One region of the Streptomyces sp. NBC_01352 genome, then DNA from elsewhere that is predicted to be linked to it. Evidence: riboswitches for the same ligand, from Rfam matches in the RefSeq annotation. Region 1 holds a riboswitch; the other holds the start of a gene.
The links. A riboswitch is a leader RNA that binds a small molecule or an ion and turns the genes downstream of it on or off. The one in region 1 is predicted to bind S-adenosylmethionine.
Positions count from the first base shown of each region.

Region 2: linked by a shared signal. The riboswitch ahead of OG252_RS36525 (aminotransferase class V-fold PLP-dependent enzyme) and the one ahead of thrC (threonine synthase) in region 1 are both predicted to bind S-adenosylmethionine.

Region 1 covers NZ_CP108354.1:6,001,403-6,010,135, forward strand. Annotated here, with positions in the region: gene OG252_RS28025 (alpha,alpha-trehalose-phosphate synthase (UDP-forming)) at 1-1,265, opposite strand, end outside; gene OG252_RS28030 (glucosyl-3-phosphoglycerate synthase) at 1,378-2,322, opposite strand; SAM riboswitch class I at 2,510-2,668, shown strand; gene thrC (threonine synthase) at 2,687-3,997, shown strand; gene OG252_RS28040 (MoaD/ThiS family protein) at 4,082-4,357, shown strand; gene OG252_RS28045 (cold-shock protein) at 4,789-4,995, shown strand; gene groL (chaperonin GroEL) at 5,316-6,941, shown strand; gene OG252_RS28055 (NADH:flavin oxidoreductase) at 7,148-8,278, shown strand; gene OG252_RS28060 (metallophosphoesterase family protein) at 8,306-8,733, shown strand, end outside.
Region 2 covers NZ_CP108354.1:7,926,989-7,935,721, forward strand. Annotated here, with positions in the region: gene ctaE (aa3-type cytochrome oxidase subunit III) at 1-53, shown strand, start outside; gene qcrC (cytochrome bc1 complex diheme cytochrome c subunit) at 117-926, shown strand; gene qcrA (cytochrome bc1 complex Rieske iron-sulfur subunit) at 923-1,981, shown strand; gene qcrB (cytochrome bc1 complex cytochrome b subunit) at 1,978-3,618, shown strand; gene trpD (anthranilate phosphoribosyltransferase) at 3,764-4,828, shown strand; SAM riboswitch class IV at 4,905-5,021, shown strand; gene OG252_RS36525 (aminotransferase class V-fold PLP-dependent enzyme) at 5,202-6,575, shown strand; gene OG252_RS36530 (serine/threonine-protein kinase) at 6,642-8,733, shown strand, end outside.

The DNA.
Region 1 (8,733 bases):
AGCACCAGCGCGCACCCCTCGTCGGAGACCACCGGCACCTCCTTCGCGACGAGGTTCATGCCGTCCCGGATGGGGTTGACGAGAGCCACGTCGGCGAGGCGGTACGCGGCCAGGGAGCGGGCGAAGTCGTCCTTCAGGTGGAGCAGGACCGGGGTCCAGCCCGGCGTGCCGTACGCCGCGTTGATCTCGTCCGCCAGCCGCCGCACCTCCGCCATGTACTCCCGGTACACGGCGAGATCCTGGCGGGACGGGTACGCGAACGCCACGTGCACCACCCGCTCGCGCCACTCGGGGTGATCGTCGAGCAGCTGCCGGTACGCCAACAGTCCCCGCACGATGTTCTTCGACAGCTCGGTCCGGTCGACCCGGACGATCGTCCTGCGGCCTTCGCCGATCTCCTCGCGGAGGGCCGCCATGCGCTCCTCGACGTCCGGCTCGTGCGAGCGGGCGCGCAGGAAATCCGCGTCGGCACCGAGGCCGTGCACGCCGATCAAGGTCCTGCGCAGCGGCGAGAGGCGCGTGAGGGTGTGCTCGATGTACTGGGGTTTGCTCGGGATCGGGGTGTACGCGGTGACCCGCTCGGGGTCGATCCCGTTCGCGCAGTCCATGAACGCCCGCGCCCACCGCGAGGTCAGGAACCCCAGCCGGTCCGCCCCGAGCATCCCCCACACCAGCCGCGAGCGGATGTCGTCCGGCAGCAGCTGGAAGTAGTCCGCCGGCGCCCACGGTGTGTGCGAGAAATGGCTGATCCGCAGGTCCGGCCGCAGCTCGCGGAGCATGCCCGGCACCAGGCACAGGTGGTAGTCCTGCACCATCACCGCCGCGCCCTCGGCCGCCTCCTCCGCCAGCGCCTCGGCGAACGCGCGGTTGTACGTCTCGTACGACGCCCACTGCCGCCGGAACTCCGCGTCGAAGACCGGCTCCAGCGGGGTCTGGTACAGCATGTGGTGGACGAACCACAGCACGGAGTTGGCGATGCCGTTGTACGCGTCGGCGTGCACGTCGGCAGGGATGTCGAGCATGCGGACGCCCGGCTCGCCGACGCCGCGCCGTACCGCCTCGCGGTCGCCGTCGCCGAGCGCCGAGCACACCCACAGCGTGCCCGCGTCGGACCCGATGGCGGACAGTCCCGAGACCAGCCCGCCGCCACCCCGTTTGGCGTGGAGCGTGCCGCCCGTGCTGTCTGGGCGCACCTCGTACGAAACCGGGCCGCGGTTGGACGCGACGAGTACCTCAGCACTCCGAGCAGCCTGCGTTGAAGCCATACGCCACAACCTAGCCCGGCCCGGAAACAATCAAACGTTCGGGCGGCTCCGAGGGCCGTATACGGCCCCTGTACGGCCTTCGTACGGCCCTCGGACGCCGGAACACACCCGGTCAGGCGACCTTTCGATGCGCGTACTCCGCGATCTCCACCATCGGCGGCCGCTCCTCCGTGTCCACGGAGTAGGTGCGCGGCTCGAAGCCGTCCTCGCCCCGTTCGAACTGGGTGAGGGAGGGACGGATCAGGTGCCCGCGGGCCAGCCGGAGCTGGGCCGTGCGGTAGATCGCGGCGGACATGCGGCCCAGTGCCTGGCCGTCCTGGTGGCGGTGCTTGCGCACCCCGACGTCGACCTGGGCGAGCGCGTCGAGGCCCACCAGGTGCAGGGCGTCGACCAGCATGCCCAGCTCCACGCCGTAGCCCACCGGGAAGGGGAGCTGTTCCAGGAGCGAGCGGCGGGCCGCGTACTCACCGCCGAGCGGCTGTACGAAACCGGCCAGCTGCGGCCAGTGCATGTTCAGCAGCGGGCGGGCCATCAGTTCGGTGACCCGGCCGCCCTGACCGGCAGCGCCGCCGAGGGGACGGTCGTACATCCCCTTGACCAGCTGGACCCCGGGTTCGGTGAGCAGCGGCCCCACGATCCCGGAGACGAAGTCGGAGGAGAACTCCTTCAGGTCGGCGTCGATGAAGCAGATGATGTCGCCGTTGGTGGCCAGGAGCGAGCGCCAGAGCACCTCGCCCTTGCCGGGGGCGATCGGTATGCGGGGGAGTATGTCGTCGCGGTGGACGACCCGGGCCCCCGCGGCGGCTGCCACCTCGGAGGTGCGGTCGGTCGATCCCGAGTCGACGACGACGATCTCGTCGACGAGCGGGACCTGTTGCATGAGGTCGTGACGGATCACGGCGACGATGTCACCGACCGTCTCCTCCTCGTTGAGCGCGGGCAGCACGACACTGACCGACTGTCGCGTGGCGCGTTTCGCTGCCAGGATCTTGTGGAGCGGGCGATCGGTCTTAGACCAGGAGCGAGTGCTCAGCCAACGCTCGACCTCATTCAGCACGGTGCGCGGCTCCTCTGCGTTCTCTCGGCGAGCGTGTGATCCATGCCTCTTGGTGGAACATGTGATCCATCTCGCGGTTCGGACGGCTATCTCAACTGTCCTGGCCTTCGGTTACAGTCTTGAACAACGCTGATGACCATCGCATGTCGGGGTCGGCGTTCCGTTTCAACGATCAACAACTACATACCGCTCATCCAGAGGGGCAGAGGGATACGGCCCGATGAAGCCCCGGCAACCCTCCAGCCGGTCTCGTGGCGATCAGTGACGATCGTTTTTGCGAGGCTCCCCGGCTAGGGAAGGTGCCAAATCCGTCTCACGGCGAGATGCGTCGTGAGGAAGATGAGGAGAAAGGGCCTCGCCTCACATGGCTGCGCAGACTGTTGCAAGCACCACGGACACCACCGCGAACGTCCCCGCGGACTCCCCCGTCGACCTCGGCCCCGCCGCAGCGCTCAGCTGCCGCGAATGCGGCCACCGCGTGCCCCTCGGCCCGGTCTTCGCGTGCGAGGAGTGTTTCGGCCCGCTCGAGATCGCGTACGACTTCTCCGCATACGACACGGAGGAGCTCCGCAAGCAGATCGAGGCGGGACCCGCGAACATCTGGCGCTACGCGCCGCTGCTGCCCGTCCCGGCCGACGTGGCGGACAAGCCCAACATCAACCCCGGCTGGACCAAGCTAGTCAAGGCCGACAACCTCGCCCGCGAGCTGGGTGTCGACGCCGGCAAGCTCTTCGTCAAGGACGACTCCGGCAACCCGACGCACTCCTTCAAGGACCGCGTCGTCGCCCAGGCCATCGAGGCCGCCCGCGCCTTCGGCTTCACCACCCTCTCCTGCTCCTCCACGGGCAACCTGGCCGGTGCGGTGGGCGCCGCGGCGGCCCGCGCCGGCTTCCGCTCCTGCGTGTTCATCCCGCACGACCTGGAGCAGGGCAAGGTCGTCATGGCCGCGATCTACGGCGGCGAGCTCGTCGGCATCGAGGGCAACTACGACGACGTGAACCGCTTCTGCTCCGAGCTGATCGGCGACCCGGCCGGCGAGGGCTGGGGCTTCGTCAACGTCAACCTGCGGCCGTACTACGCCGAGGGCTCCAAGACCCTGGCGTACGAGATCTGCGAGCAGCTCGGCTGGCAGCTGCCGGACCAGCTGGTCGTGCCGATCGCCTCCGGCTCGCAGCTCACGAAGATCGACAAGGGTCTGAAGGAGCTGATCGAGCTCGGACTCGTCGAGGACAAGCCGTACAAGATCTTCGGTGCGCAGGCCGAGGGCTGCTCGCCGGTGTCCGTCGCCTACAAGGCCGGGCACGACGTCGTGCGGCCGCAGAAGCCGAACACCATCGCCAAGTCGCTGGCCATCGGCAACCCGGCAGACGGGCCGTACGTCCTCGACATCGCGCGGCGTACGGGCGGTGCGGTGGAGGACGTCAACGACGAGCAGGTCGTCGACGCGATCAAGCTCCTCGCGCGGACCGAGGGCATCTTCGCGGAGACCGCCGGTGGTGTGACGGTCGGCGTCGCGAAGAAGCTGATCGAGAACGGGCTGCTGGACCCGACGTTGACCACGGTCGTGCTGAACACCGGCGACGGGCTGAAGACGTTGGATGCGGTGGCGGGTACGGGGCTTACTGCGACGATTCGCCCGAACCTGGAGTCGTTCCGTGAGGCTGGTCTCGCGTAGTTGCGTTCGTCTGCGGGCCAGTGGGGGCTGGTCGCGCAGTTCCCCGCGCCCCTTCAGGGCGCTTACCTGACCGGAGGTCACATCGTGAGCGTTACCGTCCGCATCCCCACCATCCTGCGCACCTACACCGGCGGCAAGGCCGAGGTCGCCGCCGAGGGGGGCACCCTCGCCGAGGTCATCAGTGACCTGGAGAAGAACCACACCGGTATCGCCGCCCGTGTGCTCGACGACCAGGGCAAGCTGCGTCGGTTCGTCAACGTGTACGTGAACGACGACGACGTCCGCTTCGAGCAGGGACTGGAGACCGCGACCCCGGACGGTGCCGGCGTGTCCATCATTCCGGCCGTCGCCGGAGGCTGATCATTACCGTCGGTAACGTCGGTAACTGAGAGTTCAACGAATTGCCCCCTCCGTGAGAGAAGCGGAGGGGGCAATTCAATGTGGTTGAGCGCGGTACAGTTGGGGAACGCGATGCCGACCTGCGGGTCGTAAGCCCTTGAATTCAACCTTGCACCCGACAAGAAGTAGCCAAAGTGTGTGCTTCTTTCGCGGCTTTTGTGCTTTTTGTGGGGCCCGACTTGCCCTGAATTCGGGTGAATTCTCACCACATTCCGGACCGTGCGCGTCCAGAATTCTCGTCCGATTGACCTGTTGCAGACGGCAGTTGGACAGATACATTCGGCCGCGGTCGACGCGTTCCGGCGCACGCCCCCAACCATGTGGGGGGTGAGGTCTGACCCGGATCCGCGAAGTGTGGATCTGTGCAAGGGCCAGTAATAGGGGAGTTAGGCATGGCTCAGGGCACCGTCAAGTGGTTCAACGCGGAGAAGGGGTACGGCTTCATCGCGGTCGACGGTGGTGCGGATGTTTTCGTCCACTACAGCGCGATTCAGATGGACGGCTACCGCACCCTGGAGGAAGGCCAGCGGGTTGATTTCGAGATCTCGCAGGGCCAGAAAGGGCCGCAGGCGGACATGGTCCGACTGGCGACCGGCTGAAGCACGCGCCGACTGACAGCGACGTTCTTCTGTTCTTCGGAGGGCTCGTATCCCATGGGGAGTCATGGGTTACGAGCCCTTCGGCATGTCCGGCGCCGGGTCCGCGCCGCGGTGCCGACCTCCGAGAGGCGCTTGCACTCGACAGGGGCGAGTGCTAATCATTGGCGTTAGCACTCTGAAGGTGAGAGTGACAACGAGGACCGGGTCGGTGAGGCCCGCAGGCCATGTGGGGCAAGGAACCACGAGGCAGGCAGGCCGTCCGTCGCGGGCGCCAGCGCGGTCCGGAGAAATCCACCCCCTGTCCGGGAGGACCACTTCACATGGCCAAGATCATCGCGTTCGACGAGGAGGCACGGCGCGGTCTCGAGCGCGGGATGAACCAGCTCGCCGACGCCGTCAAGGTCACCCTTGGCCCCAAGGGCCGCAACGTCGTCCTCGAGAAGAAGTGGGGCGCGCCCACGATCACCAACGATGGTGTTTCCATCGCCAAGGAGATCGAGCTCGAGGACCCGTACGAGAAGATCGGCGCCGAGCTGGTCAAGGAAGTCGCCAAGAAGACGGACGACGTCGCCGGCGACGGAACGACCACGGCGACCGTGCTCGCCCAGGCGCTCGTGCGCGAGGGTCTGCGCAACGTAGCCGCCGGCGCCAACCCCATGGCCCTCAAGCGCGGTATCGAGAAGGCCGTCGAGGCCGTCTCCGGTGCCCTGCTCGAGCAGGCCAAGGACGTCGAGACCAAGGAGCAGATCGCCTCCACGGCCTCCATCTCCGCCGCCGACACCCAGATCGGCGAGCTCATCGCCGAGGCGATGGACAAGGTCGGCAAGGAAGGCGTCATCACCGTCGAGGAGTCCCAGACCTTCGGTCTCGAGCTTGAGCTCACCGAGGGTATGCGCTTCGACAAGGGCTACATCTCGGCGTACTTCGCGACCGACATGGAGCGTATGGAGGCGTCGCTCGACGACCCGTACATCCTGATCGCCAACTCCAAGATCGGTTCCGTCAAGGACCTGCTCCCGCTCCTCGAGAAGGTCATGCAGTCGGGCAAGCCGCTGCTGATCATCGCCGAGGACGTCGAGGGCGAGGCCCTGTCGACCCTGGTCGTCAACAAGATCCGTGGCACCTTCAAGTCCGTCGCCGTCAAGGCTCCGGGCTTCGGTGACCGCCGCAAGGCGATGCTGAACGACATCGCCATCCTCACCGGCGGCGAGGTCATCTCCGAGGAGGTCGGCCTCAAGCTGGAGAACACCTCGATCGACCTTCTGGGCCGTGCCCGCAAGGTCGTCATCACCAAGGACGAGACCACCATCGTCGACGGTGCCGGCTCCTCCGAGCAGGTTCAGGGCCGGGTCAACCAGATCCGCGCCGAGATCGAGAACAGCGACTCCGACTACGACCGCGAGAAGCTCCAGGAGCGCCTGGCGAAGCTCGCGGGCGGCGTGGCCGTCATCAAGGCCGGTGCCGCGACCGAGGTCGAGCTCAAGGAGCGCAAGCACCGCATCGAGGACGCCGTTCGCAACGCGAAGGCGGCCGTCGAGGAGGGCATCGTCGCCGGTGGTGGCGTGGCCCTGCTCCAGGCCTCCTCGGTCTTCGAGAAGCTGGACCTCGAAGGTGACGAGGCGACCGGCGCCAACGCCGTGAAGCTCGCCCTGGAGGCCCCGCTCAAGCAGATCGCCGTCAACGGTGGTCTCGAGGGTGGCGTCATCGTCGAGAAGGTGCGCAACCTGCCCGTCGGTCACGGCCTGAACGCCGCGACCGGTGAGTACGTCGACATGATCGCCGAAGGCATCATCGACCCGGCGAAGGTGACGCGCTCTGCCCTGCAGAACGCCGCCTCCATCGCCGCGCTGTTCCTCACCACCGAGGCCGTCATCGCCGACAAGCCGGAGAAGGCGGGCGCTGCCCCGGCCGGCGGCGGCATGCCGGGCGGTGACATGGACTTCTGATCCTTCCGAGGATCGCGAGTTCATCGCAGTACGACAGTTCACGCTGTACGACGCCGAGGGCGGTACCCCCTGGAGACAGGAGGTACCGCCCTCGGGCGTGTCCGGGATCACAGCACAGGTGGAATGCCGTGGGGCGGTGGGTCGGTTGGGACCTGAGTACCGTACATGCGTATGCACATACCGCCTGGTCAATTGGAGCTCCCCACGTGACTGCCCCCACCGCCGAGTCCACCTCCCGCGCGGCCCGCATCCTCTCCCGGCCGACCGCGATCAACGGCCTCACCGTCCCGAACCGCATCGCGATGGCGCCCATGACCCGCGCCTTCTCCCCGGGCGGCATCCCGGGCGCGGACGTGGCGTCGTACTACGCGCGCCGCGCCGCCGCGGGCGTCGGCCTGATCGTCACCGAGGGCACCTACGTCGGACACGAGTCGGCGGGCCAGAGCGACAGCATCCCGCGCTTCCACGGCGAGGAGCAGCTCGCGGGCTGGGCGAAGGTCGCGACCGAGGTGCACGCGGCGGGCGGCACCATCGTGCCGCAGCTGTGGCACATCGGCATGGTGCGCGAGCAGGGCCAGCCGCCCTACGCCGACGCCCCCGCCGTCGGCCCCTCCGGCCTGCGCCTCGGCGCCGACGAGCCCACCGGCAAGGCGATGACCCAGCGGGACCTGGACGACGTCATCGGCGCGTTCGCCGAGGCCGCCGCGGCCGCCGAGCGCATCGGCTTCGACGGCGTGGAGATCCACGGCGCCCACGGCTACCTCGTCGACCAGTTCCTGTGGTCCGGCACCAACCGCCGTACCGACGCCTACGGCGGCGACCCGGTGGCCCGCGCCAGGTTCGCCGAGGAGCTCGTGGCGGCGGTCCGCGAGACCGTCTCGGCCGACTTCCCGGTCATCTTCCGCTACTCCCAGTGGAAGCAGGAGGCCTACCGCGCCCGCCTCGCCGAGACCCCCGAGGAGCTGGAGTCGATCCTCGCCCCGCTCGCCGCGGCCGGCGTCGACGCCTTCCACGCCTCCACCCGCCGCTACTGGCTCCCCGAGTTCGACGGCTCGGACCTCAACCTGGCCGGCTGGACCAAGAAGCTCACCGGCAAGCCCGTCATCACCGTCGGCTCGGTCGGCCTCGACGGCGACTTCCTCAAGGGCTTCCAGGGCGAGGGCGCCCCGGTCAAGGGCATCGACGACCTGCTCGACCGCCTGGAGGCCGAGGAGTTCGACCTGATCGCCGTGGGCCGCGCGCTGCTCCAGGACCCGGAGTGGGCGGCGAAGGTCCTCGCCGACCGCTTCGACGAGCTGAAGCCGTACGACGCGGCGGCGCTGAAGACCCTGAGCTGATCTCCGAGTCCCTCTAGTGTTCGAGAGATGCGGATACTGCATCTCTCGGACACCCATCTGGAACGCACCGACGCCCCCAACAAGCACGGCGTCAACGCCACCGAGTCCCTGCGCCTGATGCTCGCCGAACTCCGGCACCAACGGGGCGTGGACGCGGTCGTCGTCACCGGAGACCTCGCCAACGACGGGGCGGTGGAGGCGTATACGGCCCTGAAGGAACTGGTGGGGGAGTTCGCCCGAGGTCTCGGCGCGCCGGTGTTCTACACGACCGGCAACCATGACGAGCGGGTGGCCTTCGGCACGGTGCTGGGCAGCGGGCACCCGGAGCCCGAGTCCGTCCTGGAGTCCGACTCGGTCCCGGAGCCCGAGGTGTCGGAGCGGGCGGCCATGAGCACGGTCGGCGGGTGGCGTTTCATCACGCTGGACTCGCTGGTGCCGGGGAAGGTGCACGGCCA
Region 2 (8,733 bases), 1.9 Mb from region 1:
TCGTCGATGTCGTCTGGATCGGCCTCTTCGCCACGATCTATTTGATCAAGTAGCCGGGCCCGCTCCCGCACCTTCCAGAAGCATCGACGCAGAAGATCCTGACACCGGAGTAATCCGTGAAAAAGCTCTCCGCACGACGACGCCACCCGTTGGCGGCGGTCGTCGTCCTACTCCTCGCGCTGGCATGCACCGGGGGGCTGTACGTCCTGCTCGCGCCCACGAGCGAGGCGAAGGCAGACACAACCGCCCAGTCCCTGGCCATCGACGAGGGCAAGAAGCTCTACGCCGTCGGCTGCGCCAGCTGCCACGGCACCGGTGGTCAGGGCACCACTGACGGTCCGAGCCTCGTGGGCGTGGGCGCCGCGGCCGTCGACTTCCAGGTCGGCACCGGCCGTATGCCGGCCCAGCAGCCGGGCGCGCAGGTCCCGAAGAAGAAGAACATCTACTCGCAGGCCGAGATCGACCAGCTCGCGGCGTACATCTCCTCGCTGGGTGCCGGTCCGAACGTCCCGACCGAGGCGCAGTACGGCCCCGAGGGCGCCGACATCGCCAAGGGCGGCGAGCTGTTCCGCACCAACTGCGCGCAGTGCCACAACTTCACCGGCAAGGGCGGCGCGCTCACGCACGGCAAGTTCGCACCCGACCTCGAGGGCGTCTCCCCGAAGCACATCTACGAGGCCATGCAGACCGGCCCGCAGAACATGCCCTCCTTCCCCGACACCATCCTGTCGGAGCAGAACAAGAAGGACATCATCGCGTACCTCGACGCGGTCAACGGCGAGGACACCGAGAGCCCCGGCGGCCTCGAACTGGGCGGACTCGGTCCGGTCAGCGAGGGCCTGTTCGGCTGGATCTTCGGACTCGGCTCGCTGATCGCGGTCGCCGTCTGGGTCGCCGCTCGGACCGCAAAGGCCAAGAAGTCATGAGTAGCCAAGACATTCCAGAAGAGAACCTGCCCGCTGAGCAGGACCACACGCACGGTGCGGTGGGCGTCGCGGACGAGAAGAACCCGTTCGCCGACCCCGGACTGCCGCCCCACGAGCACCGCATCCAGGACATCGACGAGCGGGCCGCCAGGCGGTCCGAGCGTACGGTCGCCATGATGTTCGTGCTGTCGATGCTGGCCACCGTCGGCTTCATCGCCTCCTATGTGGCGATCCCGCACGACAAGGCGATCTACGTCTTCCCGATCGGGCACATCAACGCGCTGAACTTCGCCCTGGGTCTGACCCTCGGTGCGGCGCTGTTCCTGATCGGCGCGGGCGCGGTCCACTGGGCCCGCACCCTGATGTCCGACGAGGAGATCGCCGACGAGCGGCACCCGATCGAGGCGGAGCCCGAGGTCAAGGCCAAGGTCATGGCCGACTTCAAGCAGGGCGCCAAGGAGTCCGCGCTCGGCCGCCGCAAGCTGATCCGCAACACGATGTTCGGCGCGCTGGCCCTGTTCCCGCTCTCCGGCGTCATGCTGCTGCGCGACCTCGGTCCGCTGCCGGGCACCAAGCTCCGCCACACCCTGTGGTCCAAGGGCAAGCTGCTCGTCAACATGAACACCAACGAGCCGCTGCGGGCCTCCGACGTCGCGGTCGGCTCGCTGACCTTCGCCAAGCCCGAGGGCCTGGAGGAGCACGACCACGAGTTCCAGACCGAGATCGCCAAGGCCGCCCTGATGATCGTCCGGATCCAGCCGGACGACATCAAGGACAAGCGCGAACTCGAGTGGTCGCACGAGGGCATCGTGGCGTACTCGAAGATCTGCACCCACGTCGGCTGCCCGATCTCGCTGTACGAGCAGCAGACGCACCACGTGCTGTGCCCCTGTCACCAGTCCACCTTCGACCTCTCCGACGGCGCCCGGGTGATCTTCGGCCCCGCCGGTCACGCCCTGCCGCAGCTGCGCATCGGTGTGAACGACGAGGGCTACCTCGAGGCGCTCGGCGACTTCGATGAGCCCGTCGGTCCTGCTTTCTGGGAGCGCGGATGAGCACTGAGACCACCGCCAAGGACTCGCGTTCGCGCGAGAAGGCACCGGCCGGCGAGCGCGTCGCCGACTGGGCCGACGGCCGGCTGGGGATCTACTCCCTGGCCAAGGCCAACATGCGCAAGATCTTCCCCGACCACTGGTCGTTCATGTTGGGTGAGGTCTGCCTCTACAGCTTCATCATCATCATCCTCACGGGTGTGTATCTGACGCTGTTCTTCCACCCGTCGATGAACGAGGTGGAGTACCACGGCAGCTACGTCCCGCTGCAGGGACAGCTGATGTCCGAGGCGTTCAACTCGACCATGCACATCTCCTTCGATGTGCGCGGTGGTCTGCTGATCCGGCAGATCCACCACTGGGCGGCGCTGATCTTCCTCGCCGGCATGTTCGTGCACATGATGCGCGTCTTCTTCACGGGTGCGTTCCGCAAGCCCCGTGAGGTCAACTGGCTGTTCGGCTTCCTGCTGTTCGTCCTGGGCATGTTCACCGGCTTCACCGGTTACTCGCTCCCGGACGACCTGCTCTCCGGCACCGGTGTCCGCTTCATGGAGGGCGCGGTCCTGTCCGTGCCGATCGTCGGCACGTACCTGTCGTTCTTCCTCTTCGGAGGCGAGTTCCCGGGCGGCGACTTCGTGGCCCGCTTCTACTCGATCCACGTGCTGTTGCTGCCGGGCATCATGCTCGGTCTGGTGGTCGCCCACCTGATCCTGGTCTTCTACCACAAGCACACCCAGTTCGCGGGCCCCGGAAAGACGAACAAGAACGTCGTCGGCATGCCGCTGCTGCCGGTCTACATGGCCAAGGCCGGAGGCTTCTTCTTCCTGGTCTTCGGTGTCATCGCGGCCATCTCGGCGATCGCCTCGATCAACCCGATCTGGTCCATGGGCCCCTACCGCCCGGACCAGGTGTCCACCGGCGCCCAGCCCGACTGGTACATGGGCTTCTCCGAGGGCCTGATCCGTGTCATGCCCGGCTGGGAGATCAACTTCTGGGGCCACACGCTCGTCCTGGGCGTGTTCATCCCGCTGGTGATCTTCCCGCTGGTCCTGGTCGCGATCGCGGTCTACCCGTTCATCGAGTCCTGGGTCACCGGCGACAAGCGCGAGCACCACATCCTGGACCGCCCGCGCAACGTGCCGACCCGTACGGCCTTCGGCGTCGCGTGGATCACCTGGTACATGGTGCTGCTGATCGGTGGTGGAAACGACCTCTGGGCCACCCACTTCCACCTGTCGATCAACGCCATCACCTGGTTCGTACGGATCGCGTTCTTCGTCGCCCCGGTCCTCGCGTTCGTCATCACCAAGCGGATCTGCCTCGGCCTCCAGCGCCGGGACAAGGACAAGGTGCTGCACGGCCGCGAGTCGGGCATCATCAAGCGCCTGCCGCACGGTGAGTTCATCGAGGTGCACGAGCCGCTCAGCCAGGACGCGCTGCACACGCTCACCGCGCACGAGCAGTACGTGCCGGCGCAGATCGGCCCGACGGTCGACGAGAACGGCGTCGAGCGCAAGGTGAAGGGCTCCGAGAAGCTGCGCGCCAAGCTGAGCGAGGCGTACTACGGCGAAGAGGCCCAGATCCCCAAGCCGACCGTCGAGGAGTACAAGGAGATCACGAGCGGCCACGGCCACCACTGATCGCTGCGCTCGCCACGCGCGGTAGAGCTGGAGAAGGGCCCCGTCCGAAGACCGGACGGGGCCCTTTGCCGTGCCCGTCGCTGGATAGGGTGGACCCCGTCGAGATTCGCGTCCCGTCGGACGGGACTACACCCAGGAGCGGCTTATGAGCGCTGTGACCCCCGCTGGAGGCGACACCGCGGCGGACCGTTCCTGGCCCGAGGTACTGAGCGCACTGCTCGGCGGGCGGGACCTGAGCGCCGGCGACACGGCCTGGGCGATGGACCGCTTCATGAGCGGCGAGGCCTCGGACGCCCAGATCGCGGGCTTCATGGTGGCGCTGCGGGCCAAGGGCGAGACCGTCGAGGAGATCAACGGTCTCGTCGAGGCGATGTACGCGCACGCGCAGCCGCTGGACATCCCGGGTCCCGCCGTCGACATCGTCGGTACGGGCGGCGACCGGGCCAAGACGGTCAACATCTCGACGATGTCCGCCATCGTGATCGCGGGTACCGGGGCGAAGGTCGTCAAGCACGGCAACCGGGCCTCGTCCTCGGCGAGCGGGTCGTCCGACGTGCTGGAGAAGCTCGGCATCAACCTGGACCTGTCGCCCGAAGGGGTCGCGCGGGTGGTGGAGGAGGCCGGGATCACCTTCTGCTTCGCGGCCAAGTTCCACCCCTCGATGCGATTCGTCGGCGCGGTCCGGCGGGACCTCGGCATCCCGACCTCCTTCAACCTCCTCGGGCCGCTGACCAACCCCGCCAAGGTCACCGCCTCGGCGATCGGCTGCTTCGACACCCGGATGGCGGGGCTCATCGCCGGTGTACTGGCCGAGCGCGGCTCCTCCGCACTGGTGTTCCGCGGCGACGACGGCCTGGACGAGCTGACCACCACGGCCACCTCCCGGGTGTGGGTGGTGCGCGACGGCAAGGTCGCCGAGGAGGCCTTCGACCCGCGGGACGTCGGCCTCGAGCTGGTGCCGGTGGAAGCCCTGCGGGGCGCCGACGCGTCGTACAACGCCGAGGTCGCCCGGCGGCTGCTGGACGGCGAGACGGGGCCGGTGCGGGACGCCGTACTGCTGAACTCGGCTGCGGCGCTGGTGGCGTTGGAGCCGACCGGGGCGCCGCTGGCCGAGCAGCTCGGGGTCGGTATGGCCAAGGCAGCCGAGTCGATCGACTCGGGCGCGGCCAAGCGGACGCTGGAGCGGTGGGTGGCGGCCAGCAACGCGTAGCACCGCACGTCGTGTTGTCCCGCGATCCGGACTCGGGTTGCGGGACCGCGATCACTTCGCGTACGTTTTTCAACCAGGTCATGAGTGACAGTCATGAGGCCCCGGCCGACTGTCCGGCAACCCTCCGTCCGTGGCGGGGTGCCCCGGGTGAAGACCAGGTCGTGGGCAGCAAGGCCTACGGCAAGCGCGGACCCCTCGCGGCTCTTGAACGAGCGCAGTACCAGGGGTCCTGGTCGTCGAGGGAGCCTTCCGTGAGCAAGCGAATGCGATAGGGCCGCAGAGCCCCGCCTCCGCACACCCCTTTTCACCTTCTCCAGCGCTGAGCCAGGTCCGCTCGCGCGGTGATTCCACCTGCCTCTCACGGGAGTTCGCCATGTCTGTCTCCAGCGTTGCCGCCGCCCAGTCCGTCTGCAGTGACATTTCGGGGGCGTTGCCCGTTCTGGGCCGGGATGTCACCGTCCCGCTCGTCACCGGCGGCGAGGTCACCTATGCCGCGCTCGACTACGCGGCCAGCGCGCCGGCGCTGCAGCGCGTGTGGGACGACGTGGCGGCCTACGCCCCGTACTACGGCAGCGTCCACCGGGGCGCCGGCTACCTCTCCCAGCTGTCCACCGACCTCTTCGAGAACGCCCGCACGACGGTCGCCGAGTTCCTCGACTGCCGAGCCGACGACCAGGTGGTCTTCACCCGGTCCACCACCGACTCGCTCAACCTGCTGGCCGCCGCGCTCCCGGCCGACTGCCAGGTCTTCGTCTTCGAGACCGAGCACCACGCCTCGCTGCTGCCCTGGCAGGACGCCCGCGTCAGCTACCTCGACGCCCCGCGCACCCCGCGCCAGGCGGTGGCGACCCTGGAGCGCGCCCTCGCCGACCGCGACCCGCACGGCCCGGCCCTGGTCTGCGTGACCGGCGCCTCGAACGTCACCGGTGAGCTGTGGCCCGTACGGGAGCTCGCGGCCGCAGCGCACGCGCACGGCGCCCGGATCGTCCTGGACGCCGCCCAACTGGCCCCGCACCACCCGGTGTCGGTCCAGGACCTCGACGTCGACTGGGTCGCCTTCTCCGGGCACAAGCTGTACGCCCCCTTCGGCTCCGGCGTCCTGGCCGGCCGTGCCGACTGGCTGCGCGCGGCAGAGCCGTACCTCGCGGGCGGCGGAGCCAGCCGCAAGGTCACGCGGCGCCAGGACGGGGGAGTGGACGTGGAGTGGCACGAGAGCGCCGCCCGCCACGAGGCCGGCTCGCCCAACGTCATCGGCGTCTACGCCATCGCCTCCGCCTGCAAGGCCCTCACCGAGGCCGGCTTCGACACGCTGGTGGCCCGGGAACAGCACCTGATCGACACGGTCCGCGCGGGTCTCGCCGAGGTCCCCGAGGTCAGGGTCCTCTCCCTCTTCGGCGACGACGCCCCGCGGGTCGGCGTGATCTCCTTCGTCGTCGAGGGCTGGAACAGCTCCCACTTCGCCGCCGCGCTCTCCGCCGAGTACGGCATCGGCGTCCGCGACGGCCTCTTCTGCGCCCACCCGCTGGTGCGCACGCTGCTCGGCAGTGACCCCCGGAGCCAGGGTGAGTGCGGTGCCCCCGAGGCCGCGCCCGGCGAGAAGTCCCTCAACGCGATCCGGGTGAGCTTCGGCGCGGGCACACCCGACGAGCACGTGGAGCGTTTCGTCGGCGCCGTGAAGGAACTGGTCCGGGACGGCGCGAAGTGGACGTACCGGACGGAGGACGGCCGCTGCGTACCGGCCGTCTGAGGGACTGACGTCCACCAGCGCGTATACGCTCCCTCTCGGCAGCCGTACGACGTAGGGGGACACGGGGTGCAGGAGCTGCGCGAGACGGATCCTCGGGCCATCGGGCCCTATGAGGTCCTGGGCAGACTCGGGTCCGGCGGCATGGGCGAGGTGTATCTCGCCGAGGCGCGGCGCGGGCCGCGGCTGGCCGTGAAGGTGGTGCGGGCCGAGCATGCGGAGGACCGGACCTTCCGGGCGCGGTTCCGGCACGAGGTGCGGGCCGCGCAGACCGTCGGCGGGGCGGGGACGTACACCGCGCGGGTCGTGGACGCGGACACCGAGGCCCCGCGGCCGTGGATGGCCACCGAGTTCGTCGACGGGCCGAACCTGCGGGACGCGGTGTTCGACGGCGGCCCCCTGACGGCAGACGCGGTACGGCTGCTGGCGGCCGCGCTCGCCGAGGCGCTCGCCGCGATCCACGCCAAGGGGCTGGTGCACCGGGACCTCAAGCCCTCCAACATCCTGCTGGCGCAGGACGGACCCCGAGTGATCGACTTCGGGATCGTCCGGGCCCTGGAAGGGACGGCGCTGACCCGGACCGGGGTGGTCGTCGGTTCGGTCGGCTATGTCTCGCCCGAGCAGATCCGCAACGGTGCCCACGTGGGGCCGGCCAGCGACGTCTTCTCGCTGGGCGCGGTGCTCGCCTACGCGTCCGGCGGCAAGGAGCCGTTCGGCGAGGGACAGGACTCGGTCGTCCTGCTGCGGATCCTGACCGGGGACGTCGACCTGTCCGCCGTACCGAAGGACCATCTGCCGCTGGTGGAGGCGTGTCTGCGGGACGATCCGGGCGCCCGGCCGACGCCCGCGGACGTGGTCGCGGCCACGGGGCACGGCGCGCGTTCGCTGCGCGAGGGCCTGCGGTCGGGGTGGTACGCGGCCGGTCCCGGGGGAGGGGCCGCCTCCGTCGGGGGCGGTGAGCGCTGGATCCCGGAGCACGGGTCGAAGGAGCGGGAGAGCCGGGTCGAGTACGTGGCGCCCGTGACCGTCACGGACTTACCGGAGGTCGCACAGGCCCCGCCGCGGCCGCCCTCGCGGCGACGGCTGCTGGGGGCGCTGACCGGTGGCGCGGGAGTGGTGGCGGCCGGTGGCCTCGGCGGCTGGCTGCTGCTGCGGGACTCCTCGGACGGCAAGGCAGGGGCCGCGGGCGGATCCGGCACCCCGGCCCCGTCCTCCGCGGCGGGAACACCTCAGGTGGGCTGGCAGTACAAGGTCGAGGGACTGGGCGGAGGACACGGGCCCTGTGCCGCGCTGTCGCCCGACGGCAGGCGGGTGTACGTCGGGGGCGCGGACCGCTCGCTGCACGCCGTGGACCTGAACGGCCGGAGTGTCTGGCGCACCGCACTGGGCGGCGAGGTCATGTCCCCGCTGGCCACCGCCGACGGCATGTACTGCCTGCTGTTCGACGGACAGGACGGCGCCTTGGAGCTCTGCGCGCTCGGCCGGGGCGGCAAGGTGCGCTGGACCAAGCCGGTCGCCGCGAACAGCCAGGTCCCGGTGGCCGCGGGCGGACTGGTCCTGGTGTCCTACGCCTCTTCGTCGGACGAGGGCGGGGTGCGGGCGTACGCGCCCGACGGCAGCGTGCGCTGGAGCACGCCGACCGGAGCGGCGCCCACCAGCGAACCCACGGTGGCGGACTCGGTGGTCTACGTCGGCACCTTCGGCGACGAGGTGCAGGCCCTGGACGCGAAGACCGGGAAGCGGCTCTGGGCGACGCGGGCAGGCTCGGACACCGGGCGGCCCACGCTGGTCGGGGACACGCTGCTGGTCGGGTCGGGCGGCGAGCGGTCCCTGCACGGCATCAGCCGGTCCGGAAAGGCCCTGTGGCACGTGGCCGACGAGATGCTGTACGGCAGCCGCTACTTCAGCTGTGTCGCCTTCGGCGGTCTCGGTGTCTCCGCGACCGACTACGAGGTCGTCGCCCTGGACCCGGCCGACGGATCCAGGGCGTGGGCCTTCCGGTTCGACGACGAGGGGAACCAGTACAGCGATCCGACGGTCGCCGGCGGCACGCTCTACGCACGCCGGGGCGCGACGCTCTACGGCCTGGACCGTCAGGGCAGGCGGACCTGGCAGAAGCGGGTCGAGGGCGGAGCGTCCGTCGGCACCCAGAGCCCGGTCG